One region of the Mesorhizobium sp. M7D.F.Ca.US.005.01.1.1 genome, then DNA from elsewhere that is predicted to be linked to it. Evidence: predicted binding sites of a transcription regulator. Region 1 holds the regulator's gene; each other region holds the start of a gene.
The links. The regulator PhoB, encoded in region 1, activates phosphate uptake and scavenging genes when phosphate is short. The targets are predictions, from matches to a motif close to TGTCATNNANCTGTCAT.
Positions count from the first base shown of each region.

Region 2: ppk2 (polyphosphate kinase 2) is a predicted target of PhoB. The motif match lies at 2,099-2,115, and genes of this name have one in related genera.
Region 3: EJ076_RS16940 (RNA degradosome polyphosphate kinase) is a predicted target of PhoB. The motif match lies at 6,504-6,520, and genes of this name have one in related genera.

Region 1 is NZ_CP034453.1:6,997,410-7,007,091, forward strand. It holds gene EJ076_RS34040 (CHASE domain-containing protein) at 1-1,264, opposite strand, end outside; gene EJ076_RS34045 (ATP-binding cassette domain-containing protein) at 1,393-2,193, opposite strand; gene EJ076_RS34050 (sugar ABC transporter permease) at 2,205-3,557, opposite strand; gene xylF (D-xylose ABC transporter substrate-binding protein) at 3,804-4,844, opposite strand; gene EJ076_RS34060 (ROK family protein) at 5,115-6,362, shown strand; gene phoB (phosphate regulon transcriptional regulator PhoB) at 6,379-7,068, opposite strand; gene phoU (phosphate signaling complex protein PhoU) at 7,088-7,795, opposite strand; gene pstB (phosphate ABC transporter ATP-binding protein PstB) at 7,821-8,624, opposite strand; gene pstA (phosphate ABC transporter permease PstA) at 8,621-9,472, opposite strand; gene pstC (phosphate ABC transporter permease subunit PstC) at 9,476-9,682, opposite strand, start outside.
Region 2 is NZ_CP034453.1:3,743,715-3,753,396, reverse strand. It holds gene hemB (porphobilinogen synthase) at 1-166, shown strand, start outside; gene EJ076_RS17875 (dihydrofolate reductase family protein) at 385-1,032, shown strand; gene ppk2 (polyphosphate kinase 2) at 1,070-1,990, opposite strand; gene EJ076_RS17865 (aldo/keto reductase) at 2,270-3,313, shown strand; gene EJ076_RS17860 (glycosyl transferase family 90) at 3,347-4,318, opposite strand; gene EJ076_RS17855 (hypothetical protein) at 4,521-4,673, shown strand; gene EJ076_RS17850 (DUF982 domain-containing protein) at 4,740-4,973, opposite strand; gene EJ076_RS17845 (GntR family transcriptional regulator) at 5,190-5,855, opposite strand; gene EJ076_RS17840 (multidrug efflux MFS transporter) at 6,054-7,313, shown strand; gene EJ076_RS17835 (DUF423 domain-containing protein) at 7,353-7,727, shown strand; gene EJ076_RS17830 (hypothetical protein) at 7,789-7,935, opposite strand; gene EJ076_RS17825 (hypothetical protein) at 7,998-8,141, opposite strand; gene EJ076_RS17820 (substrate-binding domain-containing protein) at 8,297-9,376, shown strand; gene EJ076_RS17815 (OpgC family protein) at 9,390-9,682, opposite strand, start outside.
Region 3 is NZ_CP034453.1:3,540,932-3,550,613, reverse strand. It holds gene fumC (class II fumarate hydratase) at 62-1,459, shown strand; gene EJ076_RS16955 (DoxX family protein) at 1,698-2,117, shown strand; gene EJ076_RS16950 (DoxX family protein) at 2,274-2,678, shown strand; gene ppx (exopolyphosphatase) at 2,704-4,239, opposite strand; gene EJ076_RS16940 (RNA degradosome polyphosphate kinase) at 4,239-6,440, opposite strand; gene EJ076_RS16935 (zinc-finger domain-containing protein) at 6,584-6,829, shown strand; gene EJ076_RS16930 (FAD-dependent monooxygenase) at 6,848-8,092, shown strand; gene EJ076_RS16925 (hypothetical protein) at 8,201-8,380, shown strand; gene EJ076_RS16920 (TIGR02117 family protein) at 8,399-9,067, opposite strand; gene EJ076_RS16915 (amino acid ABC transporter ATP-binding protein) at 9,183-9,682, opposite strand, start outside.

The sequences.
Region 1 (9,682 bases):
CCTGACCCAGTTCGATGCGCAGGAGATCGCCAAGATCGGCCTTCTGCCAGCGCGAGCGCGTCAGCATGTCCTGGGATGCCGCCATCGCCTGCAGCCTGGCCGAGAAGGATGCGGAAAACTCGTTGACGTCGGTGGCCCGCGATGCCGTCTGGCGCGCGATCGCCAGCACCCTGGTGATCGAATTTTTGATGCGATGCTTCATCTCCTGCAGCATCAGGTCTTTGTCGAGCAGGCTCTTTTCCGTCGTTTCGTGCAAGCGCGACGCCGCCTCATAGGCCCGCTCCTGATAGCGCGCCACCAGCGCGATGGCGCCCGCCAGCAACAGGCCGAACAGCCCCAGCATAACCGGAATGGCGCGCGACGACGGCTGCGAGAAGGCGCTCGTCGGCCGGAACAGGACAGTCCATGGCCGGCCGGCCACCATGATCTTGCGGGTGACCAGCAGCCTGTCCCCAAAGGTCGAAGCCGGTGGCGTCTCCGACCGGAACAACAGATTGTCGCCGTTCACCGCGCCGTCGCCATCGTAGATTTCGGTGTTGACAGGCAGCAGCGGCGACCGGCTGAGCGCGGTCTGGAACAGGTCGCGAGCCCGAAAGGCCGCATAGAGAAAACCGGCTGTGGAGGATCTGGACGCATTGATGACGTCGGGTGCGGTTTCGACATTGAGCCGCACGAAGACGAGGAAGCCGGTGAACGTCTGCGCGGCACCTGTGTCCTGGCCCAGTTGCACCAGCCCGCTGGCGTGCTGGTGGTCATCCGACATCGCCTTTTCGATCGCCGCGCGCCGCACCGGTTCACTGAACATGTCATAGCCGATGCTGCCCTGGTTGGACGGGTCGAGCGGCTCGAACAGCACGATGGGGGTGCGCCAAGGCTGCGTGGTGTCAGGATAGATTGGATGGTTGACGCCATGGTCGCGCAGCATATCGCGTTCGACCGCCGCCTCGTCTCCAGCCTTCGCCAACCTGACATAGCCGATGCCGCGCAAGCCGGCAAAATTGTTGTCGGCATCGAGCGCTTTGAAGAACGCCTTGAACTCGTTGCCGGAAATATCGCCGTTGCGGGCGTCGAACAGGGCCTGCGTCGAGCGCAACAGCGACAAATGCAGGTCGATGCGGCTCTCGATTCGGTTGAGCGCGTCGTCGGCCGTCGCTTCGAACTTGATGCGGGCGGCTTCTTGCGTCGCGAAATAGGCAAACCCCGCCATCGTCATGCTGATCAGCGCAACGGCGATGAACGCGACGATTGGAAAAAGCTTCTTCAACGGATGATGTGGTCCCTGAGCGAATAGGGACCTTTATGGGCAAGTCGCCGTGCCAACACAATGGCAGGGCCAAGCCATGCTGACGGCTAGCATATCACGAGTCTGGCAACCCGCGACCTGGTCTGACCTCAGGCAGCGATCTTCAGCGCCCCCGGTCCGGGAATGGCACCGGGCGGGCATTTGCCCAGAATGATCATGCCGAGCACCTCGTCCTGGGTCACATCGGTGGTGCGGGCTGTGCCGACGACCTGGCCGTTCTTCATGACGCAGACCCGGTCGGCAAGTTCGAACACATCGTGGATATCGTGGCTGATCAGGAAGATGCCGATGCCGTCGGACTTGAGCTGCTTGACCAGCTCGCCGACCTGCGCCGTTTCCTGCGGACCAAGCGCTGCCGTCGGCTCGTCCATGATCAGGATGCGTGCGTTGAACAGGATGGCGCGCGCGATCGCCACCGATTGCCGCTGGCCGCCCGACAGTTTGATCACCGGCTCCTTGAAGCGCTGGAAGCGGGGATTGAGCCTCCCCATCACCTTGCGCGCCTCCGCCTCCATGGCAACGTCGTCGAGCGTGCCCCAGGCGGTCATCAGCTCGCGGCCGAGGAACAGATTGGCGGCGGCATCGACATTGTCGGCCAGCGCCAGCGTCTGGTAGATCGTCTCGATGCCGTATTTCTTGGCGTCGCGCGGGTTGGAGATCGACGCTTCCTCGCCATTGACGAAGATCTGCCCGGCATCGCGCTTGTAGGCGCCGGACAGGATCTTGATCAGCGTCGACTTGCCGGCGCCGTTGTGGCCGAGCAGCGCCACGACCTCGCCGGGGAAGAGATCGATCGAGGCGTCGTCGACGGCGCGAATGCCGCCAAACGCGATCGAGATGTTGCGCATATCGATCAGTGCTGTGGCCGCAGGAGCAATCTTGTCAGTCATGGCCATGCCTCCTAGACGCGCTTGCGATAGACGGTGTCGAGCCAGACGGCGATGACCAGCACGGCGCCGACGACAATGCTCTGCAGCGGCGAGTCGACGCCGAGCAGCACCATGCCGGACTGCAGCGACTGCATCAGCAGCGCGCCGAGCATGGCGCCGATGATCGTTCCCGAACCACCGGCGAGCGACGTGCCGCCAATGACGGCGGCGGCAATGACCAGCAGCTCGTCTAGCGTTCCAAGCACGTTGGTCGCCGAATTCTGCCGGGCCGAGGAGATCGCGGCGGCGATCGTCGCCAGCACGCCCATGATCATGAACACCTTCATGGTGATCCAGCGCGTGTTGATGCCGGCGAGATTGGCAGCCTCGGGATTGCCGCCGATGGCAAAGACATAGCGGCCGAAACGCGTGCGGTTGGTGATGAAGGTCATGACCAGCCCGACGGCGATCGCCATCAGCACCGGTATGGCGATGCCGTGAGCGATGAACAGGCCGCCTTCGGGCACGGTGATGTTGTTGGCGGCCGCATACCGGTTCACGATGCCGATCGGCCACGGATAGGAGTTGGCGAGCCAGACCGCACCCATGATGACGGCACAGGTGACGACGCCGAGCAGCGTCTCGGCCCAGATCGGACGCAGCGGAAACCGGAAACGCTTGCGCTGCACCCGCCCGTTGAAAAGCGCAAACACCACGGCGAGGCAGGCCACGATCCCGACGACCCAGCTCCAGGTCGCGCCGATCGATCCCGACGGCCCGCCGCCCATGAGCTGGAAGGTGGCGTCAAGCGGTGCCACCGTCTGGCCTGATGTGACCCACCAGGCAGCACCGCGCCAGACCAGCAGTCCGCCCAGCGTGACGATGAACGCCGGCACTTCGAGATAGGCGATGACGAAGCCTTGAAAGGCCCCGATCAGCAGGCCGAGCGCCAGGCCGATGACCAGCGCCAGAACCCAGATCCACGGATTGCCGAGTTCGAGCCCGACAAACCGCACCAGGAAATGCACCTGGGCAAATCCCATCACCATGCCGATCAGGCCCTCGGCGGAACCGACGGACAGGTCGATGTTGCGCATGACGATGACCAGCACCATGCCGCAGGCCATGATGGCGACCGCCGATGTCTGTACCGACAGGTTCCAGAGATTGCGCGGCGTCAGAAAGGTGCGGCTGTCGAAATCGAGCGGATTGACGCCGAGGCGCAGGCTGGAAATGACATGCAGCCCGATCCAGATGATCAGCAGGGCGCCGACCATGCCGAGCATGCGGGTGTCGATCTCGGTCGCCTTCAGGAACCGGGCGACCACGCCGAGCTCCGACGCACGCGCGGTGTCGGCCTGCGGGTTGGACGTCGTGTCGGTCATGATTTCCTCCCACCGGCTGGCCGTCTGACGCGGATGCCGGAACCCAGCCTTGAACGGTTCACCGATTCCCGGAAACGCCGAACCGTTCTATCTCTTTGTTTTGACGCAATTCCGGACGGAAAACCGCTACGCACTTTTCCTGGAATTGCTCCCGAAGCTATCCGCGTGATGCGGAAATACAAATCTTTTTGAGAAAACGCCGCGGCTTTTGGGCCGCGGCGTTCAGATATTTCGACGTGATCCAGATCAGTTACAGGCCGCGACGGTGCCGGCGGCGACGCCCGCGCAGACTTCGTCCTTCTTGATCCAGCCGGCGGCGATGACGACGTTGAGATTGTCCTTGGTGATGGCAACCGGGGTCAGGAACAGCGACTTGACGGTGTTGCCGCCCGGTGTCGTGAAGTCCTTGGCGCCGGCAATGTCGCTCGTCTTCTTGCCGTCGGCGAGCTGCGAGGCGATCTCGGCGGCGTTCTTGCCGAGTTCGCGCGCGTCCTTCCACACCGACACGGTCTGCGTGCCGAGTGCGATGCGGTTCAGCGCGGCGTGGTCGCCGTCCTGACCCGAGACCGGCACGGTGCCGGCAAGGCCCTGCGCCGTCAGTGCCGCGACGACGCCGCCGGCGGTGCCGTCATTGGCCGCGACCACGGCGTCGACCTTGTTGTCGTTGGCGGTGAGGAACTGTTCCATGTTCTTCTGGGCGTTGGCGGGCAGCCAGCCGTCCGTATAGGCCTCGCCGACATTCTTGATCTTGCCGCTGTCGATGGCTTCCTTGAGCACTTCCATCGAGCCCGAGAACAGGAAGTCGGCATTCGGATCGGCACCCGAACCCTTGATGAAGACATAGTTGCCTTCCGGCTTGACCTTGAACACTTCGCGGGCCTGCATGCGGCCGACTTCCTTGTTGTCGAAGGTCAGGTAGAAGACGTCCTTGTTCTCGATCAGACGGTCATAGCCGACGACCGGAATGCCTTCGTCCAGCGCCTTCTGCACCGCTGGGCCGATGGCCGAGGCATCCTGCGCCAGGATGATCAGCGAATTGGCGCCCTGCGAGATCAGGCTTTCGACATCGGTAAGCTGCTTGCCGGGATTGGACTGCGCATCGGCGGAGATGTACTTGTCGCCGGCAGCCTCGATCGCCGTCTTCATGGCGGCCTCATCGGTCTTCCAGCGCTCTTCCTGGAAGTTGGACCACGAAACGCCGATGACCTTGTCCTTCGCCTGCGCGACCGACGCGAGCGTCAGCGACATGGCGACACCCGCCAGGATGGCGGCTGTGAATCTTTTCATAATATCCTCCCTGCGCCGCGTATGGCGCGACCAAACTGACCCGAAGGCCGGCACAGAGGCCCTATTTTTTCGAGCCCCGAAAAAATACTGGTCCAACACCCGAACGCTGTCAACATCGATTCTGATGGATTTTGATGTGCTCGCGAATTTTTTTCGAGCCCCGGAATAAATAAATGACAGAGTGGGCGGCTTCTGCCAGTATTTGACTGCGTTGCCGACAGCGTTCGAGGGGCACGGAGAACCGCGGCGACCGGGAGGACTTGAAGAAACATGTCGGTCGGAATCCGCCACGACGATTTGCGCCGGCGCAACCGGGCGATGGTGATTGCGGCCGTGCGCCGCGCCGGACAGCCGTCCCGCACCGAGATCGCAGCGACAACCGGCCTTAGCCACTCGACCATATCGGCTATCTCTTCCGACCTGATCGGGGAAGGCATCCTGACCGAAAGCAAACCAAGCGAGGCCGGCTCGCTCAAACGCGGCCGGCCGCAGGTTGGCCTCAGCCTCAATCCGGAAGCGGCGGCGGTGATGACCGTGGTGCTGTCGCTGAATTTTCTCTCCGTCGCCGTCATCGACTATGCCGGCCAGGTGATATCAGAGGAACAGCGCCGGCTGGACACGCTGACCATGTCGCGGGACGCGCTGATCGGCGAATGCACGGCAATCGTGCGGCGCCGTCTCGAGGACCCTGATCTCGACGTCCGCAGCATCGCCCGCATCGCGCTGGCAATCCAGGGCATCACCGACACCCGCTCCCGCGCCATGCTGTGGTCGCCGATCACGCCGCACACCGACATCGCCTTCGCCGACATACTCGAGGACGAGTTCGGCATCCCCGCCACCATGGAGAATGACTGCAACATGATGGCGATAGCGCTACGCTGGCGCGATCCTGATCGCTACCGCGACGATTTCATCGCCATCCTTTTGTCGCATGGCATCGGCATGGGCCTGGTGCTGAAGGGCGAGCTGTTCACCGGCACCCATTCCTCGGGCGGCGAGTTCGGCCACATGATCCATCAGCCGAAAGGTGCGCTCTGCCGCTGCGGGCGGCGCGGCTGCGTCGAGGCCTATGCCGGAAACTACGCCATCTGGCGCAACGCCAGGCAGCTGGGCGAGGACGCAGAACCCGTCGCTGATGTCAGCGACGCCGACATGCGCGCGCTGGCGACCGCGGCCCGCGAAAGGGATGGCCCCGAGCGCGAGGCCTATCGCAAGGCCGGCGAAGCGCTCGGCTACGGTCTCGGCAGCCTGTTCGCACTGATCGATCCGGCGCCCGTCGCCATGGTCGGCGTCAGCGCCGCTGCCTTCGACCTGATCGAGCCGGCATTGCGCGAGGCGATTGCCCAGACCGCCGGCGGCCAGCACTCGAAATCGATTTCCTTCGACACCGAGCCGAACGAACTGCCGCTGATCCGCGAAGGCTGCGCCATGCGCGCACTGACCTTCGTCGACCAGGAGATTTTCGCACCGGGCGTGCAGGCGAGAGCTGGCCTCGTCGGCAAGAACGTGGCGTGAGTTCAAACGAGGGAGCTCAGTCTTCCCTGATCGCGTAGCCCGCGCCTCGGATCGTGCGGATGACATCGGGCATGCGGCCGTTGTTGACCGCCTTGCGCAGCCGGCCGACATGAACGTCCACCGTGCGCTCGTCAATATAGATTGTCTCGCCCCAGACATTGTCGAGCAGCTGGCTGCGCGAGAACACACGGCCGGGATGACGCATCATGAACTCTAGCAGGCGGAATTCTGTCGGTCCGAGCCGGATCTCGCTCTTCTTACGATAGACCCGGTGCGACTCACGATCGAGCACGATGTCGCCGACCTTGAGCACGCTGGATAGCACTTCCGGCTTGGCCCGGCGCAGCAGCGCCTTGACCCTGGCCATGAATTCCGGCGTCGAGAACGGCTTGACCAGATAGTCGTCGGCGCCGGTCGACAGGCCACGCACGCGGTCGCTTTCCTCGCCGCGCGCGGTCAGCATGATGATCGGCAGCCGCTCGGTCTCGGGACGCATCCTTAGCCGACGACAGAGTTCGATACCCGAAACCGCAGGCACCATCCAGTCGAGCACCAGAAGGTCGGGAACGTTCTCCTGCAGCCGGATCTCGGCCTCGTCGCCGCGCGTCACCACCTCGACCTGGTAACCCTCGGATTCCAGATTGTAGCGGAGCAGCACGCCTAGCGGCTCCTCATCCTCCACCACCATGATGCGTGGCGCGATCATCGACTGGTCACCCCTGTCGTCATGCCGCCGGCGCGGACATTGCCGTCTCGTCCTGCTTCGGGCGATTGGCGGGCAGCTGCGTGCCGGTCAAAACATAATAGGCATTTTCAGCGATGTTGGTCACATGGTCGCCGATGCGCTCGAGGTTCTTGGCGCAGAACAACAGATGCGTGCAGGCAGTGATGTTGCGCGGGTCTTCCATCATGTAGGTCAGCAGTTCGCGGAACACCGAGGTGTATTTGACGTCGATGCGCTCGTCGGCGGCGCGCAGTTTCGCCAGGGCCGCGGCGTCGCGCGCCGCATACTCCTCGATCACGCCCTGCACCTGGATCAGCACCAGCTGGGCCATTGCGTCGATGGAATGCGACAGGTCACGCGGTGTGACGCTGAGGCCGACGGTGCCGACGCGCTTGGCGATGTTCTTGGCAAGGTCGCCGATGCGTTCGAGATCGCCGGCCATGCGGATCGAACCGACGACATGGCGTAGATCGTCGGCCATCGGCTGCCGCTTGGCGATCAACGTGATGGCGCGGTCGTCGAGCTCGCGCTGGCGCGCGTCCATGATCGCATCGTCGGAGACGACGCGCTGTGCGAGGGCGTTATCGGAATTCAAAAGCGCCTTGGTGGCACCACCGACCATCGAGCCGGCGAGATCGCCCATATCGCTGATGAGCCTGCTGATTTGTCCGAGATCCTCGTCGAAAGAAGCGACTGTGTGTTCGCCCATGATCTTGTCCCTCGTATGCCTGAACTCAGCCGAAGCGGCCGGTGATGTAGTCCTGCGTGCGCTTCTCGCGGGGCGACGTGAAGATCTTCTCGGTGCGGTCGAACTCGACCAGTTCGCCCAGATACATGAAGGCCGTCTGCTTCGACACGCGCGCCGCCTGCTGCATGTTGTGGGTGACGATGACGATCGTGTAGTCGGCTTGCAACTCGTCGATCAGCTCCTCGATCTTGGCGGTCGACAGCGGGTCAAGCGCCGAGGCCGGCTCATCGAGCAGGATGACTTCCGGCTTCACCGCCACGGTGCGGGCGATGCAGAGCCGCTGCTGCTGACCACCGGAGAGGCTGAGGCCGCTGGCGTTGAGCTTGTCCTTGACCTCGGTCCAGAGTGCTGCGCGCTTCAGCGCCTGCTCGACGCGGCCGTCCATCTCGGACTTGCTGAGCTTCTCATAGAGCCTGACGCCGAAAGCGATGTTTTCGTAGATCGACATCGGAAATGGCGTCGGCTTCTGGAACACCATGCCGATCTTGGTCCGCAGCAGGTTGAGATCCTGCGAGCGGTCGAGAACGTTCTGGCCGTCGAGCAGCACCTGACCTTCGGCGGTCTGCTTGGGATAGAGTTCGTAGATGCGGTTGAAGACGCGCAGCAGCGTCGACTTCCCGCAGCCCGAAGGCCCGATGAAGGCGGTGACGCTGCGCTCGGGCAAGGACAGCGTGATGTCCTTCAGCGCCTTCGACTGGCCGTAGTAGAAGTTGAGGTTCTTGACCTCGATCTTGGCCTTGGCGGTGGCCTCGGCGGCGATCGTCATGTCTGGAGACAACATCTGGCTCATTTGTCCTCTCTGCGTCCGGTCAGGCTGCGAGCAACGATGCTGAGCGCGAGAACCGTCAATGTGATGATGAGTGCACCGGTCCAGGCCAGTTGCTGCCATTCCTCGTAAGGGCTGAGAGCGAACTGGAAGATGGTGACAGGCAGGCTGGCCATCGGCGCGTTGAGATTGCTCGACCAGAACTGGTTGTTGAGCGCCGTGAAGAGCAGTGGCGCCGTCTCGCCGGAGATACGGGCGATCGACAGCAATATGCCGGTGACGATGCCGGAAAGCGCGGCGCGGTAGGCGACCGACTTGATGACCACCCAGCGCGGCGCGCCGATCGCGGTGCCGGCTTCGCGCAAGGCGTTCGGCACCAAATTGAGCATGTCTTCGGTGGTGCGCACGACAACCGGGATGACGAGGATGGCGAGCGCGACTGCACCGGCGATCGCCGAGAAATGCCCCATCGGCCGCACCATCAGTTCGTAGACGAACAGGCCGATGATGATCGATGGCGCCGACAACAGGATGTCGTTGATGAACCGCACCACGGTGGTCAGCTTGGAAAAGCGACCGTACTCAGCCATGTAGGTTCCGGCCAGCACGCCGATCGGTGTGCCGACGATGACGGCGATGACGGTCATCACCACGCTGCCATAGATGGCGTTGAGCAGGCCGCCGGCGTCGCCGGGAGGCGGCGTCATCTGCGTGAAGACGTCAAAGGACAGGCCGGCGGCGCCCTTGTAGACCAGCGCGCCGAGGATGAGCGCCAGCCAGGCTAGGCCGATGCCCGCCGCGGTGACGCACAGCGTCATCATCACGGCATTCTTCCTCTTGCGGCTCTGGTGAAGCGATGTGGCTGTCGACATCGGTCAGGCTCCGGTGCGGGCGTCGATGCGCATCAGCATGTAGCGGGCGATGGCAAGGATCAGGAAGGTGATGACGAACAGGATCAGGCCGAGCGCCACCAGCGAAGAAGTGTAGAGGTCGCCGACGGCTTCGGTGAATTCATTGGCGATGGTCGCCGAGATCGTCGTCGCCGGCGCGAACAGCGACGTCGAGATGCGGTGCGCGTTGCC
Region 2 (9,682 bases), 3.3 Mb from region 1:
CTACCAGGTGTCGGGCGAATATTCGATGATCAAGGCTGCCGCTGCCAATGGCTGGATCGATGGCGAGAAGGCGATGCTGGAATCGCTGCTCGCCTTCAAGCGCGCCGGCTGCGACGGCATTTTGACCTATTTCGCTCCCGAAGTGGCGGAACTGCTGAAGGGATAACTTCTCTTCCGACGATGATCGGTCGCGGCGAGCAAATGCCGGCGATCCGCCTCGGCATCCCTGACAATTTCCGACGTCCGGCCGGGAGACCAGAGCGAGGGTCGCTAGACCATTCGCTTCGAGGCTCGTTTGTACCTAAAAAATACCGCTTGCAATTCGCAAGCAGCTTGCTACAAATAACCGATTGCAAAATACAACTGGTTATCGAGGAGGCTCTCATGTCCAAACTTCGTGTCAACGCTTTCAGCCTGTCGCTCGACGGCTACGGCGCCGGTCCCGATCAGAACCTACAAAATCCGCTCGGCGTCGGCGGGGAATCCCTGCACAAGTGGGTATTTGGTACCCGCACCTTCCGCAAGATGGTGCTCGGACTGGATGGCGGCACCACCGATACCAATGAGGCGTTCGCGGCGCGCAGCTTCGAGAATGTCGGCGCCTGGATCCTCGGCCGCAACATGTTCGGGCCGATCCGCGGCGAATGGCCTGACGACAGCTGGAAGGGCTGGTGGGGCGACAACCCGCCATACCACGTGCCGGTTTTCGTGCTGACCCACCACAAGCGCGAACCGATCGTCATGGAGGGCGGCACAACCTTTTATTTCATCACCGACGGCATCCATTCGGCGCTTGAACAGGCGAAAGCCGGGGCGGACGGCAAGGACGTGCGGGTGGGCGGCGGCGTCGCCACCATTCGGCAATATCTCCAGGAGAAGCTGATCGACGAGATGCATCTGGCGATCGCGCCGGTGCTGCTTGGCGCGGGCGAGAACCTTTTTGGCGGCCTCGACATGCTCAAGCTGGGCTATCAGTGCAGCGAGCAGGTGGCGACGCCGCTCGCCACGCACGTGATCATCAAGCGGGCGTAGTTCTTTACCCTCCCCGCGTCGGGGAGGGTAAAGACGCTCAGTACTTCTCCGGCACGTAGAGCTCGCGCGGCAGCGTCTGACGTTCGTATTCGGGATTGAAAACGCGCTCCGGCAGCGTGATCTCTTCGTGCGGGACCTCTTCATAGGGCATTTGCTTGAGCAGGTGGTCGATGCAGTTCAACCGCGCCCGCTTCTTGTCGTTGCCTTCGACGATGAACCAGGGGGCTTCCGGGATGTTGGTGCGCACGAAGGTCTCTTCCTTGGCCTTGGTGTACTGCTCCCAGCGCACGCGCGACTGCAGGTCCATCGGCGATAGTTTCCACTGCTTCATCGGATCGTGGATGCGCATCAGGAAGCGCATCTGCTGTTCCTCATCGGTGATCGAGAACCAGTATTTGACCACGGTGATGCCCGAGCGGACCAACATGCGCTCGAACTCCGGCACGTCGCGGAAGAACTCTTCCACCTGATCGGGCTGGGCAAAGCCCATCACCCGCTCGACGCCGGAGCGGTTGTACCAGGAGCGGTCGAACAGCACGATCTCGCCGCCGGCCGGCAGATGTGGCACATAGCGCTGGAAATACCATTGCGACTTCTCACGCTCGGTCGGCGCCGGTAGTGCCACGACACGGCAGATGCGCGGGTTGAGCCGCTGGGTGATGCGCTTGATGACGCCACCCTTGCCGGCCGAGTCGCGCCCCTCGAAGATCACCACCAGCTTCTTCTTGTGGTAGGCGACCCAGGACTGCAGCTTGATCAATTCGGACTGTAGGGTGATCAGCTCGCGAAAATACTGCATGCGATCGATCGAAGGCGGATGCGCGTTCTTGTAGATCTTTGCGATCTCCATCGACAGCGCCGGCTCCGACATTTCGAGCTCATAGTCCTCGTCGAGCGTGTCGGCGAGCTCGGCTTCAAGCCAGTCCTTGGCAGGAGAATTCTGTTTTAGCTCGGTCATCTCAGCTGCTCCGCTTGCAAGCTCTGTCGATCCATGTCCGGCGTCGCAAACTCCCGGCTTATGGCCCGGAACGGCAACACCCTGAGCCGACTTCAATATAGGCCGGCAATGACGGTTTTATTGCAGCCCGAGCGTGATCACCGCCGCTGTCAATCCAGCGAGGCATGATCGATCCGTCGTCGTGGCATGGAGACAAGTCGCCCAAATTGTCCTACAAATAGCGGCCACATTCGGGGCCCCCTCCCCAGCCCCCTTCCCAACGCAATCGCGAGGACTGACATGGAATACCGCACCCTCGGCCGTTCCGGCCTGAAAGTTTCGACACTGACCATGGGCACCATGACTTTCGGCGGCGCCGGCGCGTTTTCGGCGGTCGGCAAGACCGACCTCGACGAGGCGCGCCGGATGATCGATCTCTGCATCGATGCCGGCATCAACGTCATCGACACCGCCAATGTCTATTCGAACGGCATTTCGGAAGAGATCATCGGTGAAGCGCTCGGCGGCAAGCGCAAGGGCGACGTGCTGATCGCCTCCAAGGCGCGGATGCGGATCGGCAAAGGTCCGAACGATGAAGGCTTGTCGCGCCATCATCTGATCCGCGAATGCGAGAAGAGCCTGAAGCGGCTCAAGACCGACGTCATCGACATCTACTTCCTGCACGAATGGGATGGGGTGACGCCGCTGGAGGAAACCATCGCAGCGCTCGATACTTTGGTTGCGCAGGGCAAGATCCGCTATGTCGGCTGCTCCAACTATTCTGGCTGGCAAGTGATGAAGGCGCTTGGCATCAGCGACAGCCATCACCAGCCGCGCTTCGTCACCCAGCAGATCCACTACACGCTGGAAGCGCGCGAGGCGGAGTATGAATTGCTGCCGATTTCCGTCGACCAGGGGCTGGGCGTCCTGGTCTGGAGCCCGCTTGCCGGCGGATTGCTGTCCGGCAAATACCGCCGCGACAGCCCCACCGCCCGTCAGCTCGCCGGCTGGTCGGAACCGCCGATCCGCGACGAGGACCGGCTGTGGCGGATCGTCGATGTGCTGGTCGAGATCGGCACGCAGCGCGGCGTGTCGGCCGCGCAGGTAGCACTGGCCTGGCTGCTTGGCCGACCCGCAGTCTCCTCGCTGGTGATCGGCGGTAGGACCGAAACGCAGTTCAGGGACAATATCGCGGCTGCGAGCCTGGTGCTCACCGACGACGAACGCAGCCGCCTCGACGCGGTCAGCCGGCCACCGCTGCTATATCCCTACTGGCACCAGCAATTGACGGCAAAGGACCGCTTCGGCCCCGCCGACCTGGTTCTTGACCGCAGCGGCATCTGACGAGCCAGGTTTGGCGCCGAGGCACGCTACGTCCTAACCCTGGATAAAACGCCAGACCTCAGGATCAGGCTTGATCTGACCGCTGAGGACAAAATATTTATAGAGGACGAGCAGGGAGATAGCCTGCTCGTCCTGCTCGTTGGAGAATTGGCGGCAATAGGCATTGGCCGCGGCGATGATGCGTTGCGCCTCGGCCGGGTGGTGTTCGAAATAGCGCACCTTCTCCGTGACATCGGCGAAATCCGGGTCGAGCGGCACATAGTGGACACCGGCCTCGAGTCGCTTTTCCGCAAACCATGTCTCGTATGTCGGCAACGGCATCAGGCAGAGCGAATTCGAATTCAGGATCCATTTGAGGTTGGTCGCCACGTCGTTGCCTTCGAGTGAGACGATGTAGCGATTATGCTGCTGTTGGCTGATGCTGAGAAAAGGCTTGCTGTACTCGGCCGGCGCGTTCGGCTTGTGCGAGCCGGCGTCGCAAAACGGCAAGTCACGCACGGCGTCGAGAAATCTTGTCCGTTTCGGATTGTTGAGATCACCGCGCCAGACCACGGCCGGGCGCTTGTCGGCGAATGCAGTTGCGTCGGCCGGCATGTAGAAGTGCCTAAACTTGTTGAATTTCATGATGACCGCATTTTCGTCGTCGGCGCGGATCGGCCGATCCTTGACCAGCGTCGGCACCTTCGGCACGTCGATGACGTCGCCGAATTCGACGTCGACGAGCAATGCCGGATCGAAATAACGGGCAAACTCCTTGAGGTCGTAGTGGTACATAGTCGGCGTAGAGGGCAGCTCGTCGAGACGCACCGCAGCCGGGCTGGGCGAAAACACATGCTGCAGCTTGTTGTAGTAATTCAGCCGCCGCCGCACCGCCTGATCCGAGAGCCTGGCCTGTTCGAGACGGCCCGCCAACCGCCGACGGAAGAGTGCCTGCGGTGCGATATCGCGCAAGACGTTGCGCGCATAGTAGAAAACCCTTGCCGTCGTTCGTTGGATGGTGGCCATAGTTCACTTGATCAAAACAAGCGGGCGGATCGCTGCGCAGTTTGTTGGCGCCCCGGTTCTCCTACACCATTGTGCCGCGCATCTTGCAAGTCCCGGACCGTCGTCCCCACGAACCGCCGGGCACTATCGCTTCAGCTGTTGTGTTTGACGGCTAATGCTCCTAGGCAGGACCAGAGCCGCGAGGCAGTGAAAAGGAGCCGATATGGCGCGACCACCAAATTACGATCAGGAACGCAAGGAACGCGACCGCCAGAAAGCAGCCAAGAAGGCCGAGAAGCTGGCAGCCAAGGTTGCGGCGCGGGAACGTTCGAAGCCCGAGGACGAGACCGAAGGCGAAACCGAAACGGCAAAGTGACGGCAAAAGGCCCGCAGATGCGGGCCATGCCTCAACCCAGATGGCCGCCCAGATGGCCGGCTTGTATCAGGCGGGCGCCTTGTCGCTGACAAAGACGTCCACTTCGCGCGCTGCCGCAATGAAGGCGCGCCTAGCGTTCATCGCCGGCTTGTCGCCGGCGAGTGCGTCATGGCAGGCCTGCAGCGCCGCGCGATGCTTGGGGCTGCGCTTGCCGGGCCAGTTGTTGAGGAGGTAGTCGGAAGCCTCACGCGCCGTACGCAAGAGCTGAGTGCTTCCCGCCGCGACTGACTTCACAGTCACAGGTGTTTCAAATCGGTTGTTTTCCATCGCCGCTCCTTACGCCATCGGCGTCTGCGAAGCGAGGCCGAAAGTGCGCATACGTCCAGACGACGCCTTTGCATGGCGTATACCCTGCCCTGCACAGATCGTTTGGAGCAATTCCGGACGCAAACACTTTTCCTGTCTTGACGCAATTCCGGACGGAAAACCGTTTCACACTTTTCCTGGAATTGCGCTCTAGGCGGCGACGACGGCAAAGCCTCTGGCGCGAAGACCGCGCCGATCGTTGGCGAGCGACGTCACCAACCGGTCGCGGCTGCCGACGATGTGGACTGAGAGCAGGCGCGCGGCTTCATCGGCATCGCCAAGACGTGCGGCTGCCAGAATGGCGCGATGTTCGGCCCAGGCGCGAGCAAGGGCCGCTTCGTCGCGCACCTCCAGCCAGCGCGCCCGGGACAGGCGCGTCATGGCATCGCGAACCGCCCGGAACAGAAATTCGTTGCCCGACAGACGCGCCAGTTCGATGTGAAAATCCATGCCGACACGATGCCATTCCTCGCGCGGCGTGTCGTTGTCGCAGGACTCGAGCATCGCCTCGATGACATCGACGGCGCTCCGGTCCGCCAAGGCGCATGTCAAGCGAAGTGCCGCAACCTCGACCGCCTCCCTGTAGACGGCGATCTGCTCGAGTTCAGCCAGATTGATGGGCGACACCGTCCAGCCACGTCCTTCCCTGCCGACAAGGCCCTCGGTCTCGAGCCGCAGAAGTGCCGCCCTGACCGGGGTTCGCGACGCACCGAAGCGGCTTTCGATCCAGCGCTCCGTCAGCTTCTCGCCGGGACCGATCTCGAGGCCCAGGATCATCTGCCGAAGCTGTTTTTCGACGCTTTGCATCTGCGACATTGTCGGTTCCATTGTCTGGCCGTTGCTGGTTCGGGCCGTTTGCCGGCGATCGGCTTGCCGGCCGCGGTTCCCGTTCACGTTTGACAGGGCCACATTGACAGCGGCCAAGCTTGCGTCCATGAGGGGCACCATCTTGGTATCCCAAATTGGTATCCGCGGCAACCCATAGCTCCGCGTTGCTCGGACAGGACATATGACATGCCGCAGAATACGCCTCCGGCGACCGACAGCACCTACAACATCCACTGGCGGCGCAATCTGTTCGTGTGCTTTGCCGGTTCGTTTTCGACGCTTGTCGCCATGACGCTGCTTTTGCCATTCCTGCCGCTCTATATCGAGCAGCTCGGCGCCGAGGGCCACGCGGCGATCGTGCAATGGTCGGGGATCGCCTATGGCGCGACGTTCTTTGCGGCGGCACTGGTGGCGCCGCTCTGGGGACGTCTCGGCGACCGCTACGGCCGCAAGGTGATGCTGGTTCGCGCCAGCTTCGGCATGGCCATATGCATGTCGCTGACCGGCATGGTGCAGACCGTCTGGCAACTGGTGCTGCTGCGGCTGCTGATCGGTTTTGCCGGCGGCTATTCCTCGGGATCGACCATCCTCGTCGCCATGCAGACGCCGAAGGAGCGTTCCGGCTGGGCGCTCGGCCTGCTGTCTGCCGGCATCACGGCTGGGGCATTGGTCGGCCCACTGGTTGGCGGTATCTTGCCGCCGCTGATCGGCATCCGCGCCACCTTCCTCTTGTCCGGCGGTGTCATCTTCCTGGCGTTCTTGGCGACCGCCTTTCTCATCAAGGAGAATCCCCGGCCTAAAACAGCAGATGCCCCGTCGAAGCAGAAGCCGAAAGGCGGCTGGGCACAAATCCCCGACAAGCGGCCTGTTGTCGCCATGCTGGCGACTGGCATGCTGTTGAGTTTCGCCACCATGTCGATCGAGCCGATCATCACCGTCTATGTGCAGCAGCTCATCGAAGACCAGAGCGGCGTCACGCTGATATCAGGCGTTGTCATGTCGGCGGCGGCCCTTGGCGCCATCCTGTCGGCTTCGCGTCTCGGCAAGCTCGCCGACCGCGTCGGCCACTGGAACGTCATCATCGGCGCGCTTGCCGTCTCGGCGCTGCTGTTGATCCCGCAGGCCTTCGTCACGCAGAGCTGGCAACTCATCGGCCTGCGCTTCCTGATGGGTCTGGCGCTAGGCGGGCTCTTACCCTGCATCACCAGCGTCATCCGTCATAATGTGCCTGATGGCGTCGGCGGCAACGTGCTCGGGCTGTCGATCTCCGCCCAATATGTCGGGCAGGTAGCCGGCCCCTTGCTGGGCGGCTTTGCCGGCGGCCATTTCGGCATGCGTTCTGTGTTTCTGGGCACATCCGTCTTGATGGCCGGGGGCGCGGTGTATAACTGGCTGGCGCAGTCACGCCGCGAGCAGGACATGCTCGCCAACCCCGGCAAGCCCTGACGGGTTAGGCGTATCCCTCTGAGATCACGGAGCCACGGCATGAGCACGGCCGAACAACCTTCCGGCAACATCGGCCGTATCCTCGTCCTGGCCGGGGGCCTCTGTGGCGCCGCCGGCGTGGCGCTGTCGGCCGCAGCGGCGCATCTGGGCGGCGCGTTCGTCGGCACCGCCGCATCCTTCCTGATCATGCATGCGCCGGTCTTCCTCGCCGCCGGATTGCTTGGCGCGAACCGGACGCTGCATATCGGCGGCCTGGTGCTGCTGGTTGGACTTCTGCTGTTCTGCGGCGATTTGCTGGCCCGTGATTTTATCGGCTCACGGCTGTTCCCGCTGTCGGCGCCGATCGGAGGCACGCTGCTCATCGCCGGCTGGCTGACGATCGCTGCCTCGGCGCTGGTGCGCGCGCGTTCCTGACGCCTCTGGGCGCCCTGCCCGATACCAAGCCTGCGCCCGTCAAACGTCGTTTGCGGAGCAGTCAGTCCTGCCGGCGCTCGGGCTGGACAAGCGATTCGCGATTGCGTCGCCGCAACCTCGCCAATCGACGCCCCTCCGGCCGTTCGGCCGGCGCGATGCCCCAATAGTTGCGATAGATGTCTTCGAACAGATAGCTCACGGGATGCATGACATGCACTCCTTTCAGTACTTGAATCGATCCAATCGATGGGCGCGAAAAAACGACCCCGATCAGCTCCGCTTGCGCTCCACAAGGAACCGCAGTTCGCGAACCCATGGACTGGCCTTGCCGCGGCGCTTCTGCGTCGTGGTGTTCGACGAGATGCTCCAGTCATTGCGATAAATGTCTTCGAACAGAAAGTTGACGGGGTGCATGACACATCTCCCTTTCCAAGGATTGAATCGATCCAATCAAAAGATCAAATATGGATTGGATCGATTCAAACATACACCGCACCGAACCCATGATCAAGTCAAAATTTGAACCGATCCAACGAAAGTGGTAGATGGACTGAATTGAGGAGACAAAAATGGCGCTATTGGCCTCTGGAAAGACAAGACCGGTCCGGCTGGCAGACATTGCCAAAGCGGCCGGCGTGTCGCACGGCACCGCGTCGAACGTATTCGCCCGCCCGGAGATCGTGCGCGAGGAGGTCCGAGAACGGGTCAAGGCGGCAGCCGAGGCTATGGGATATGGCGGACCTGACCCCAAGGGCCGGCTGCTGCGGGCCGGCAAGGTCAACGCCATCGGTGTCGCGACGGCCGAGCCGCTTTCCTACTTCTTCGACGACCCTTTCGCCCGGGTGATGATGGCCAGCATCTCGCAGGCTTGTGATGCGACCGGTGCGGGGATCTCGCTGGTCTCCGCCGCCAACAACGAACAGCTCGCCTGGAACATCCAGAGTGCGCTGGTCGATGGCTTCATTGTCTTCTGCGTTGATGGCGGTTCAAAGCTGGTCGAACTGGCGCGTGAACGCAAGCTGCCCTTTGTGGCACTCGATCTCGATTCAGACGATGATGAGGCGGTCGCCGCTATCGGTGTCGACAACATCGCCGGGGCCGGCCTGGCGGCCCGACATCTGACCGAGCTCGGGCATCGTCGCTTTGCGGTGCTTGCCTTGCCCGTCGCGGACTCCGGCTTCGGCCCCACCACGCAGGAGCAAGTGGAGAAGGCCCTCTATTCCGGGACGCGCGACCGCCTGCGTGGCTACTTCGCCGAACTCTCCCGCTTCGACATCGATGTCTCGCGTGTGCCGATCTACGAAACTGTCAACGACGAGGAGAGCGTGTGGGCCGGCCTCGACCATATTTTCGCCGGCGCCGAGACGCCGACCGCAATACTGGCCATGTCGGACAGGATTGCACTCCATGCACTGGACTGGCTGCGGCAGCGTGACATCGCGGTACCGGGCGACGTTTCGATCGTCGGCTTCGACGGTGTTCCGGAAGGAGCGGTTTCCAAGCCGCCGCTGACCACAATCGTCCAGCCGATCGCCGAGATGGGCCGCCTTGCCGTCAAGGCGATCCTTGAAAACGACGGCTCGTTCAGCCGGCAATCGCTGCCCGTCGACCTCTTGGTGCGGGCTTCATCCGGCCCCTCGCCCGCCTGAGCCGCCTGACGCCTCAACGCCCCATTCTTGTCGCCATCGACGACATGCCGAAGGACGCATGGACGGGCGGTGCCGGATTGTGAGCCGGCCTGCTTTTCCCGGACCAGCCGAGGCCCGAAAGCCATTCGAGATAGTAGGCGACCGCGAACTGCATGACGATGCCGGCCGATATCAACAGGCTGTCATAGGCAAATCCGCCCGGATTGATCAGCTTCAGCACCTGCGCCGCCATTGCGAGCACAGTGCCGGCAATGAAAACCGGCAGCGATCGTTTGCCCAATATGGCAAGCGGATGATCGCGCCCGG
Region 3 (9,682 bases), 3.5 Mb from region 1:
TCCGCTTGAAGCCGTTTGTGCAACGCGATACGCCGTTGCCGACTTCGACAAGGAGAGACCCGTGACCGCTGCAAAGACCAGAACCGAAACCGACACGTTCGGCCCGATCGAAGTCGCCGCCGATCGCTATTGGGGCGCACAGGCGCAGCGTTCCCTTGGCAATTTCAAGATCGGCTGGGAAAAGCAGCCGGCGTCGATCGTGCGCGCGCTGGGCATCGTCAAGCGCGCGGCGGCCGAAGCCAATATGGACCTTCAGCGGCTCGACCCGGCGATCGGCAAGACGATTGTCGAGGCGGCGCAAGAGGTCATCGACGGCAAGCTCAACGACCATTTCCCGCTGGTGGTCTGGCAGACCGGCTCGGGCACGCAGTCCAACATGAATGCCAACGAGGTGATCTCCAACCGGGCGATCGAGATGCTGGGCGGTGTCATGGGCTCCAAGAAGCCGGTGCATCCCAACGACCACGTCAATATGAGCCAGTCGTCGAACGACACCTATCCGACGGCCATGCACATCGCCTGCGCCGAGCGCATCGTGCACGATTTGCTGCCGGCCCTGAAACATCTGCACAAGGCACTTGAAGCCAAGACCAAGGCCTTCGCGCACATCATCAAGATCGGCCGCACGCACACGCAGGATGCCACTCCCCTCACGCTTGGCCAGGAATTTTCGGGCTATGCCGCGCAGGTCGCCTCGTCGATCAAGCGTATCGAGCTGACGCTGCCGGGCCTGCAGGAACTGGCGCAGGGCGGCACCGCCGTCGGCACCGGCCTCAACGCGCCGGTCGGCTTCGCCGAACGAGTGGCGGATCGCATCGCCGCCATCACCGGCATCGCCTTCGTTACCGCGCCGAACAAGTTCGAGGCGCTGGCAGCCCATGATTCCATGGTGTTTTCGCACGGCGCCATCAACGCGGCGGCCGCGGCGCTGTTCAAGATCGCCAACGACATCCGCTTCCTCGGTTCCGGCCCGCGTTCGGGTCTTGGCGAACTGTCGCTGCCGGAAAACGAACCGGGCTCGTCGATCATGCCGGGCAAGGTCAACCCGACCCAATGCGAAGCGATGACGCAGGTCTGCGTGCAGGTGTTCGGCAACAATGCTGCCCTCACCTTCGCCGGCAGCCAGGGTCATTTCGAGCTCAACGTCTACAACCCGCTGATGGCTTACAACTTCCTGCAGTCGGTGCAGCTGCTCTCCGATGCCTCGGTCTCCTTCACCGACAATTGCGTCGTCGGCATCGAAGCGCGGGAAGACAACATCAAGGCGGCACTCGACCGCTCGCTGATGCTGGTGACGGCGCTGGCGCCGACCATCGGCTACGACAATGCCGCCAAGATCGCCAAGACCGCGCACAAGAAGGGCACCACGCTGCGCGAGGAAGCGCTCGCCACCGGGCTGGTCAGCGAAGCCGATTATGACCGCCTAGTGCGGCCGGAGGACATGACGCATCCGGGGTAAGCAATTCCAGGAAAAGTGTCTTGCGGTTTTCCGTCCGGAATTGCGTCAACCAGAAAACCCGACATTTCGCGACGGGAGAATTTACTCCCGTCGCGACCTGACCCGACGCGAATTTTGCGCGGGCCGCCCGATCACGGAAATGTAAGCGCTGTGAACAATGTGTCGCCAGTCTGGCGGCTTTGGTGAACAGTCCGCTTGCTCTATCTCACCGGTATCAACCCCTCCCGGAGAGAACCCCATGTCCATCAACACTTCAGTCGCCGCTTCCGGCACGTCCAATGCCTCGACCACCATCCTCCTCGGCCGCGTCCTGCTTGCGGTCATCTTCCTGCTGTCAGGCTTCGGCAAGCTCACCGCCATCGCCGGCACGGCCGGCTATTTCGGCAGCCTCGGCCTGCCCTTGCCGACCGTAACGGCCATTGTCGTCGGCCTGATCGAGCTTCTCGGCGGCCTCGCCATCCTCGTCGGCTTCCAGACCCGGATTGTCGCCTGGGTGCTCGCGATCTTCACTGTCGCCACCGGCTTGGTCGCCCACACCGGTTGGGCCGACCAGATGCAGATGATCCAGTTTCTCAAGAACCTCGCCATCGCGGGCGGCTTCCTCCTGCTGGCTTCCTCGGGCGCCGGCGCCTATTCGATCGACGCCAAGCGCGGCTGATCAACTACCACCAACAAATCAAAAAGAGGGGCGCGGAATTTTCCGCGCCCCTCTTTCGTTGTCTGTGCAGGCCTCCCAGGCAGCCGATTCCTGCTAGGGTCGCTGCGTCGGAATTGGCACAACCGCCCGACCCGACCCGACAACGGAGGTGAACGCATGCCCCGCAACGCGCTGCTCCTGCTTTCCCGGCTGCTGCTCGCCGCCCTGTTCGTGCCCTCCGGTTTCCAAGCGTTGAGCGATATTGCCGGCACGACAGGCTATTTCGCCGGCCTGGGCTTGCCGCTGCCGACGCTTGCCGCCTGGGGCACGGGACTGTTCGAACTCATCGCCGGGCTGCTCATCCTGGTCGGTTTCCAGACCCGGGTCATAGCGCTGCTGCTTGCCGCCTTCTGCATCGCCGCCGGTTTCATCGGCCATTACGGCCAGGGTGGCGGCGACCCGATTCTCGCCTTCCTGCACCAGCAGATGCTGATGAAGGACATCGCCATATCGGGCGGTTTCCTGGCATTGGCGATGGCCGGCGCCGGCGCCTGGTCGGTCGACGGGCGTGGTTTGGCGTAACGCCGACTTCACCGAGACGCTCTATTTATTTGACCGATATGCTGGGACCGCCCTCGACGGCCAACACCAGCCGGCGGTTGGTTATCCTTGCCAGTTGCGCCAGTCGCCCGGCCGGCCGTTCGCCATAGAGATCGGCCAGCGACGCCGGCAAGACCAGCGCCAGCACGCCGTTGCCGCGCTGTTCCCATTTCAGCCTGGGCATGATGCCGGGCATCGACGCCGTCAGCAGATAAACGACGCGCATCATCGCCGCCAGCACCCGTGCCCGCTCCAGATAGCGTGGCGTCGCCAGCGCCTTGATCTCGGGGGCGATGGCTTCGTTGAAGATGCCGTCGTGACGATAGGCGTTGGCCAGCGCCAGGAAGGCGCGGCCGGGATGGTCGACGCCGAAGAAAGACGCATGCGCGATGATGTTGAGCGATTGCTTGCCGCGATATTCCGGATGCGCGCGCCAGCCGATGTCGGCCAGCAATGCGGCTGCATGGCGATAGCGCGCCTCGTCCTCGGTCTCGTCAATACCGAAGGCGGCAAAGGTCCTGGCTGTCCATTCGACAAGTTCATGCGCATGGGTGACGGAGCGTGAGCGCAGGCGGGCGAGTTCCTCCGAAGCCGAAATCAGCGGATCGGCCTTTTGCTCGGCCTCGTGGAGCAGCGAATAGAGAAAGCCTTCGCGCACGCCGAGCGCCGAAACGATGATCTTCGACGGCTGCATCGCCGCCATGATCTCCTGCAGCACGATGGCGCCATAAGGCAGCAGCGAGCGGCGGTTCTTGGAAACGCCTTCGATCCCCTTGACCTTCTCGATCTCGGCTTTGGCCACCTGCTTGAGGAAGTTCGTCGCGCTTTCGGCCGATATCTCGTAATGGTGCATGACGCCGAGCGGATAGTTGGTCATTTCCATGTGCAGCCGGGCGAGATTTCGCCAGGTGCCGCCCACTGCGTAGAAGGGCCTGCCTTGCCCACCCTTCAACAGCTTCGCCTTCGCCAGTTCGTCACGCGCGATCTTCGCCGCCTGGGTCAGCGAGTTCTTCGCCATGTCCTGTAGGCGCAGGCCACCCAGCGGCAACGTTATGCCGTCACCGATCGCTTCGCCATTGACGTCGACCAGTTCGAGACTGCCGCCGCCCAGATCGCCGGCGATGCCATCGGCCGGATGGAAGCCGGAAATGACGCCGAGCGCCGAATAATAGGCTTCCTGCCGGCCGCTGATCACACGGATTTCGGTCTTGAGCACGTCCTCGGCCCGGTGGATGAAATCGGGACCGTTGATCGCCTCGCGGGCGGCGGCGGTCGCCAGCACATACATATGTTCGGCGCCGGCCTGGTCGGAAAGCGCGCGAAAGCGGCGGAACTCTTCCATCGAGCGGGTCACCGCCTCGGGATCGAGCTTGCCGGTCGAAACGATGCCACGGCCGAGACCAGCCAGCATCTTTTCGTTGAACAGCATGGTTGGCGAGCGCGCCAGTCCCTCATAGACGACGAGACGGATCGAGTTCGACCCGATGTCGATGATGGATAGCGGTCGGCGGTCCTGCAACCGGCCCTGGGAATCAGACAGCATCAGCCGGACGCTGCGGCGTTCTTCTTGCGGCGCTTGAACTGCGCAATGCGCTTGGGCGCATGCGACTTCAGCGCGTCACCCCGTCCCGACAGGCTCGGATTGGTCATGAAATATTCCTGCGCGTTGAACGGTTCCTCGCCCTCCTCCAGCACCACGCGCCGGGAGGTTCCATCAGCCAATACGTCGAAACTTTGCTGATTGTCCATGATGTTGCCCAGCATGATCTGGCCAAGGATCTGTTCATGCACAGTTGGATTGGTGATCGGCACCATGGTCTCGACGCGGCGGTCGAGATTGCGCGGCATGAGATCGGCCGAAGAGATGTAGACGATGGCCTCGTCCGACGGCAGGCCGTGACCATTGCCGAAACAGTAAATGCGGCTGTGCTCGAGAAAACGGCCGACGATCGATTTTACACGGATGTTTTCCGACAGGCCCGGAACCTGCGGCCGCAGGCAGCAGATGCCGCGCACGACAAGGTCGATCTCGACGCCGGCGCGGCTGGCATCATAGAGCGCGTCGATGATGATCGGATCGACGAGCGCGTTCATCTTCATCCAGATGCGCGCAGGCCGACCCTCCACCGCATGGGCAATCTCGTCGGCAATGTGCTTCAGGATGCGGCTTCTCAGCGTGAACGGCGAGATCGCCAACCGCATTTCATCGGTCGGCTCGGCATAGCCGGTGATGAAATTGAAGAGCTGGGCGACGTCTCGGGCAATCGTCGGATCGGTGGTGAAGAAGGACAGGTCGGTGTAGATGCGCGCGGTCACCGGATGGTAGTTGCCGGTGCCCAGATGCACGTAGTTGCGCAGCTTGCCGTCCTCACGCCGCACCACCAGTGACATTTTCGCATGTGTTTTCAGCTCGAGGAAGCCGAACACGACCTGCACGCCGGCACGCTCAAGGTCGCGCGCCCAGCGGATGTTGGCTTCCTCGTCGAAGCGCGCCTTGAGCTCGACCAGCGCGGTGACAGACTTGCCGGCCTCGGCCGCGTCGACCAGCGCGCGCACGATCGGGCTGTCATTGGAGGTGCGGTAAAGTGTCTGCTTGATCGCCACCACTTCCGGATCGGCCATCGCCTGGCGCAGGAACTGCACCACCACATCGAAGGATTCGTAGGGGTGGTGGACGACGATGTCCTTCTCGCGGATGGCGGCAAAACAGTCGCCGCCATGCTCGCGGATACGCTCGGGAAAGCGCGGATTGTAGGGCGTAAATTTCAGATCGTCGCGGGGGACGGCGACGATCTCGGAGATCTGGCTGAGCGCCAGCGGTCCGGTGAGCACGCTGATGCGGCTCGACGACACGCCAAGCTCACCGGCGACGAAGTCGCGCAATTCGGAAGGCATCAGCTTGTCGAATTCGATGCGGATCACCGAACCGCGGCGACGCCGCTTCAGCGCCGTTTCGAACAGGCGCACCAGATCCTCGGACTCCTCCTCGACCTCGATATCGCTGTCACGAATGATGCGGAACGTGCCGGAGCCCTTGACCTCGTAGCCGGGGAAGAGCTTGCCGATGTACAGGCCGACAGCTTCTTCCAGCGGGATGAAGCGAACATGGTGCTTGCGGTCCGGGAGGCGGATGAAACGCTTCAGCGCCACCGGCAGACGCAGCAGCGCGCTCATCTCTTCGCCGTTCTTGCGGTGGCGCAATTGCAGCGCCATCGAGAAGCCGAGATTTGGAATGAACGGGAACGGATGCGCCGGGTCGATCGACAGCGGGGTCAGCACCGGGAACACCTGCTCCTGGAAATGGTCTTCCAGCCAGACCTTCTCCTCCTTGGTGAGCGCATCGCGAGTGATGCTCTCGATGCCTTCCTTGTTGAGCAGCACGGTGAGCGCCGAAAGGCTCTTCTGCTGGTCTTCCTGCAGCCGCTCGACCTCACGCAGCAGCTGTTCGAGCTGCTGTTCGGGGGTGCGGCCGTCAGGGCTCTTCAGCGTGATGCCCTCGCGCACCTGGCCGGCAAGGCCGGCGACACGGACCATGAAGAATTCGTCGAGATTGGCGGCCGAGATCGACAGGAAGCGAACGCGCTCCAGCAGCGGATGATTGAGGTTCAGCGATTCCTCGAGAACGCGCCGGTTGAACTGCAGCCAGGAAAACTCCCGGTTGACGAAGCGATCGGGGTTGCCGCCCTCCGGACGAGCCACCTCGACGTTCACGAATTCGCTCTGCACCGGCTTCAGTTCGTTCATGGTTCCTGCTCTTCCCACCGCTCAGCCGGTTAACCGGCTTAACTTATCCTCTGACAGGCTTTTGCGACAGTTTCATTTCATCGATCTTGCAAAGAGGCCTGTTATGATCCAGATGCAGAAGAGACTGCGTTAAGGAGACGACGATGGCAGGCGGTTCCATTCCCCATTTTCAGAACGATGCGGGCCACCCGGCAATCGACATCGGCGTCAAGGAATTCATGTGCACGGGCGCCAATCCGCCTTTCGACCACCCGCATGTGTTTCTCGACATGGGTGGCGACAATGAAAAAGTCTGCCCCTATTGTTCGACGCTCTACCGCTATTCGCCAAAGCTGAAGGCGACGGAAACGCTGCCGGCCGGCTGCATCTATATCGACCAGGCCGCCTGAGTCTTCGCGACAAGCCCGATGAATGACACGCGATCCCGGCAAGTTGTCATCGCCGGGGCAGGTGTCGCCGGGCTGACCGCAGCCCTTGCATTCGCCGAACGCGGCTACCCGGTACGGGTGTTCGAACAGGCGCAGCGCCTGGAAGCAGCCGGCGCCGGCCTCCAGCTTTCTCCCAACGCGACACGCATCCTTCGCCAGCTTGGCGTACTCGACCGTCTGCTGCCGGAAGCGGTGCGGCCGGAAGCGGTGGTCTTGAAGGATGCCGCAACGCTGCGCGAACTGGCGCGGGTGCCACTGGGACAAGCCGCTGAAACGCGCTGGCAAGCGCCCTATCTCGTCGCTCACAGGGCCGATCTGCAGAGCGCACTGACCGCGCGCGTTGCCGAGATGCCGGATATCCGTCTCACCACCGGCGCCCGTATCGGCAGCGTTGCCACCGGCCCCGATGGCATCACGGCGACGGCCGAGATCGACGGCAAAACCATCAAGGCTGAGGGCTTCCTGCTGGTCGGCGCAGATGGTGTCTGGTCGTCGGTGCGCGCACTTGTCGATTCGGCCAAAAGGGCGACCTCGCCAAGAAGCCGGTTTTCCGGCGAACTGGCTTGGCGCGCGACCATTGCAGCGCAGAGTGCCGCAGGGCAGGCTTTCGCGGCGATCGGCACTCCGGACTGCGTCACCACCTTCCTGCACCCGGGCTTCCATATGGTGGCCTACCCCGTCAGCAAGGGGGACGCCTTCAACCTCGTCGCCTTCACCAGAGGCGAGCGTATTGCCGAGGGCTGGTCCGGCCATACCGATCCCGGCATCCTCGCCAGCGCAATGCGCGGCACCGCGCCTGGTCTTACAGAACTGGTGGAAATGGTTGGGGCGTGGCTGACTTGGCCGCTCCATACTGTCGAACAGAACCAGCCCTGGACAATGCCGGACGGCATCGCGCTGATCGGCGATGCGGCGCATGCGATGACGCCGTTCGCCGCGCAAGGTGCTGCCATGGCGATCGAGGATGCGGCGATGCTTGCCGATATTATTGCCGATTTCCCTGGCAATCCGGCACAAAGTCTTCAAATCTGGGAGAACCTGCGGCGGCCGCGCGTCGCCAGGGTCGCTCGTCGCGGCGCCATCAACCGCGTCGCCTGGCATGCCACGGGGCCAGTGGCGGTCGCCCGCAATCTGTTCCTGAAAATGCGCTCGTCGGACAAACTCGCGGCGGATTTGGACTGGCTCTATGGCTGGCAGGCACCGGAGGCTGTTGTTAGGCGTTGACAGGCTGGCGGGACAGCGCCCCCCTCTGTCCGGCAGGACAGAGGGGGGCGCGAAGGATCGCGACGTTGGCGTTCGACAGCAGCGCCTGCGCCGAGTAGAAATAGCACTATGGCCAAACTCATCCGGTACAAGTTCAACCCGGCAAATCCGCTTCCACTAACAGAGCCCCAGAAAGCGGAAATCGCAGCCTTGAAGGCGCGACCCGAGAGCGATGTCGATACAAGCGATATTCCTGAGCTGACCGAAAAGTTCTGGCGGAGGGCGATCCGTCGGCACACAGCAGACTGAAGTCGGCGCGCACCCCGCCTAATTATACAGCCGCATCGACAGGCCAAGCGATACAGGCAGCGGGTTCCACCAGCCAGTGCGCAGGCCGGCGGTGCGCAAGGCGGCCGCCGTCCAGGTGTTGCAGCCGACCAGTGCGTTGAAATGGCCATTGGCTTCGTAGAAGCCGTCGAACCTGGAATAGGCCGCATCCGGAACAAGGATCGGACCCTTCGGCCCCCGCTGGAAACTCGCATCGATGAAATCGAGCAGCGCCGCGAACCGATCCTCACCGATGTCGAACCCCGCGACGTCCGGGCGCGATTCGACGATGTCACCGGCGACATCGACATGCATGACCGAAGCATCGATGGTCAGCGCCTTCATCACCGGCACCGCCTTCAACTCAGACCATGTCGGCGTCTCCAGGTAGAAAGCGCGGCCGCCCCAGCCAAAGACGATGTAGCGGACCTCCGGACTGTCGGCCGGTATGCCGGCGTCGACCAAGAAGCGGAAGCGCTGGCGCACGCTACCATCGACCGGAATGGCGATGTCCGTGTGGATGGCGTTCTTCAGCACCAGGATGTGGCGCGCCGTGGCGGGCCTGTCGGCGATTGCTTGCCAGAGCGGTCGCGGTACGAAAGTACCCAGCACGACGGCGAGCATAGCCCCAATCAAAACAAGGCCAAGAAAACGTCCCAGTCTTTTCATGAATGGCGGCCCTGCAGACGCGCTCCGGCGCGACACAAATCGCCCGCCTCCTGCTCATCCATACGCAAAAGAGCCCGGCAGTGTTTCAGCCGGGCTCCCCGTGGCCGTCGAAGGCCTAGTGCAGGATCTGCGACAGGAACAGCTTCGTGCGCTCGTGGCGCGGGTGGTCGAAGAACTCGGCCGGCGTGTTCTGTTCGACGATCTGGCCCTGATCCATGAAGATGACGCGGTTGGCGACCTTGCGGGCAAAGCCCATCTCGTGGGTGACGCACAGCATGGTCATGCCTTCTTCGGCCAGACCGACCATCGTCTCCAGCACTTCCTTGATCATTTCCGGATCGAGCGCCGAGGTCGGCTCGTCGAACAGCATGATGCGCGGGTTCATGCACAGCGAGCGGGCGATCGCCACGCGCTGCTGCTGGCCGCCGGACAACTGGCCGGGATATTTGTGCGCCTGTTCCGGGATCTTGACGCGCTTGAGGAAATGCATGGCGATTTCCTCGGCCTGCTTCTTTGGCGTCTTGCGCACCCAGATCGGCGCCAGCGTGCAGTTCTCCAGGATGGTCAGATGCGGGAACAGGTTGAAGTGCTGGAACACCATGCCGACCTCGCGGC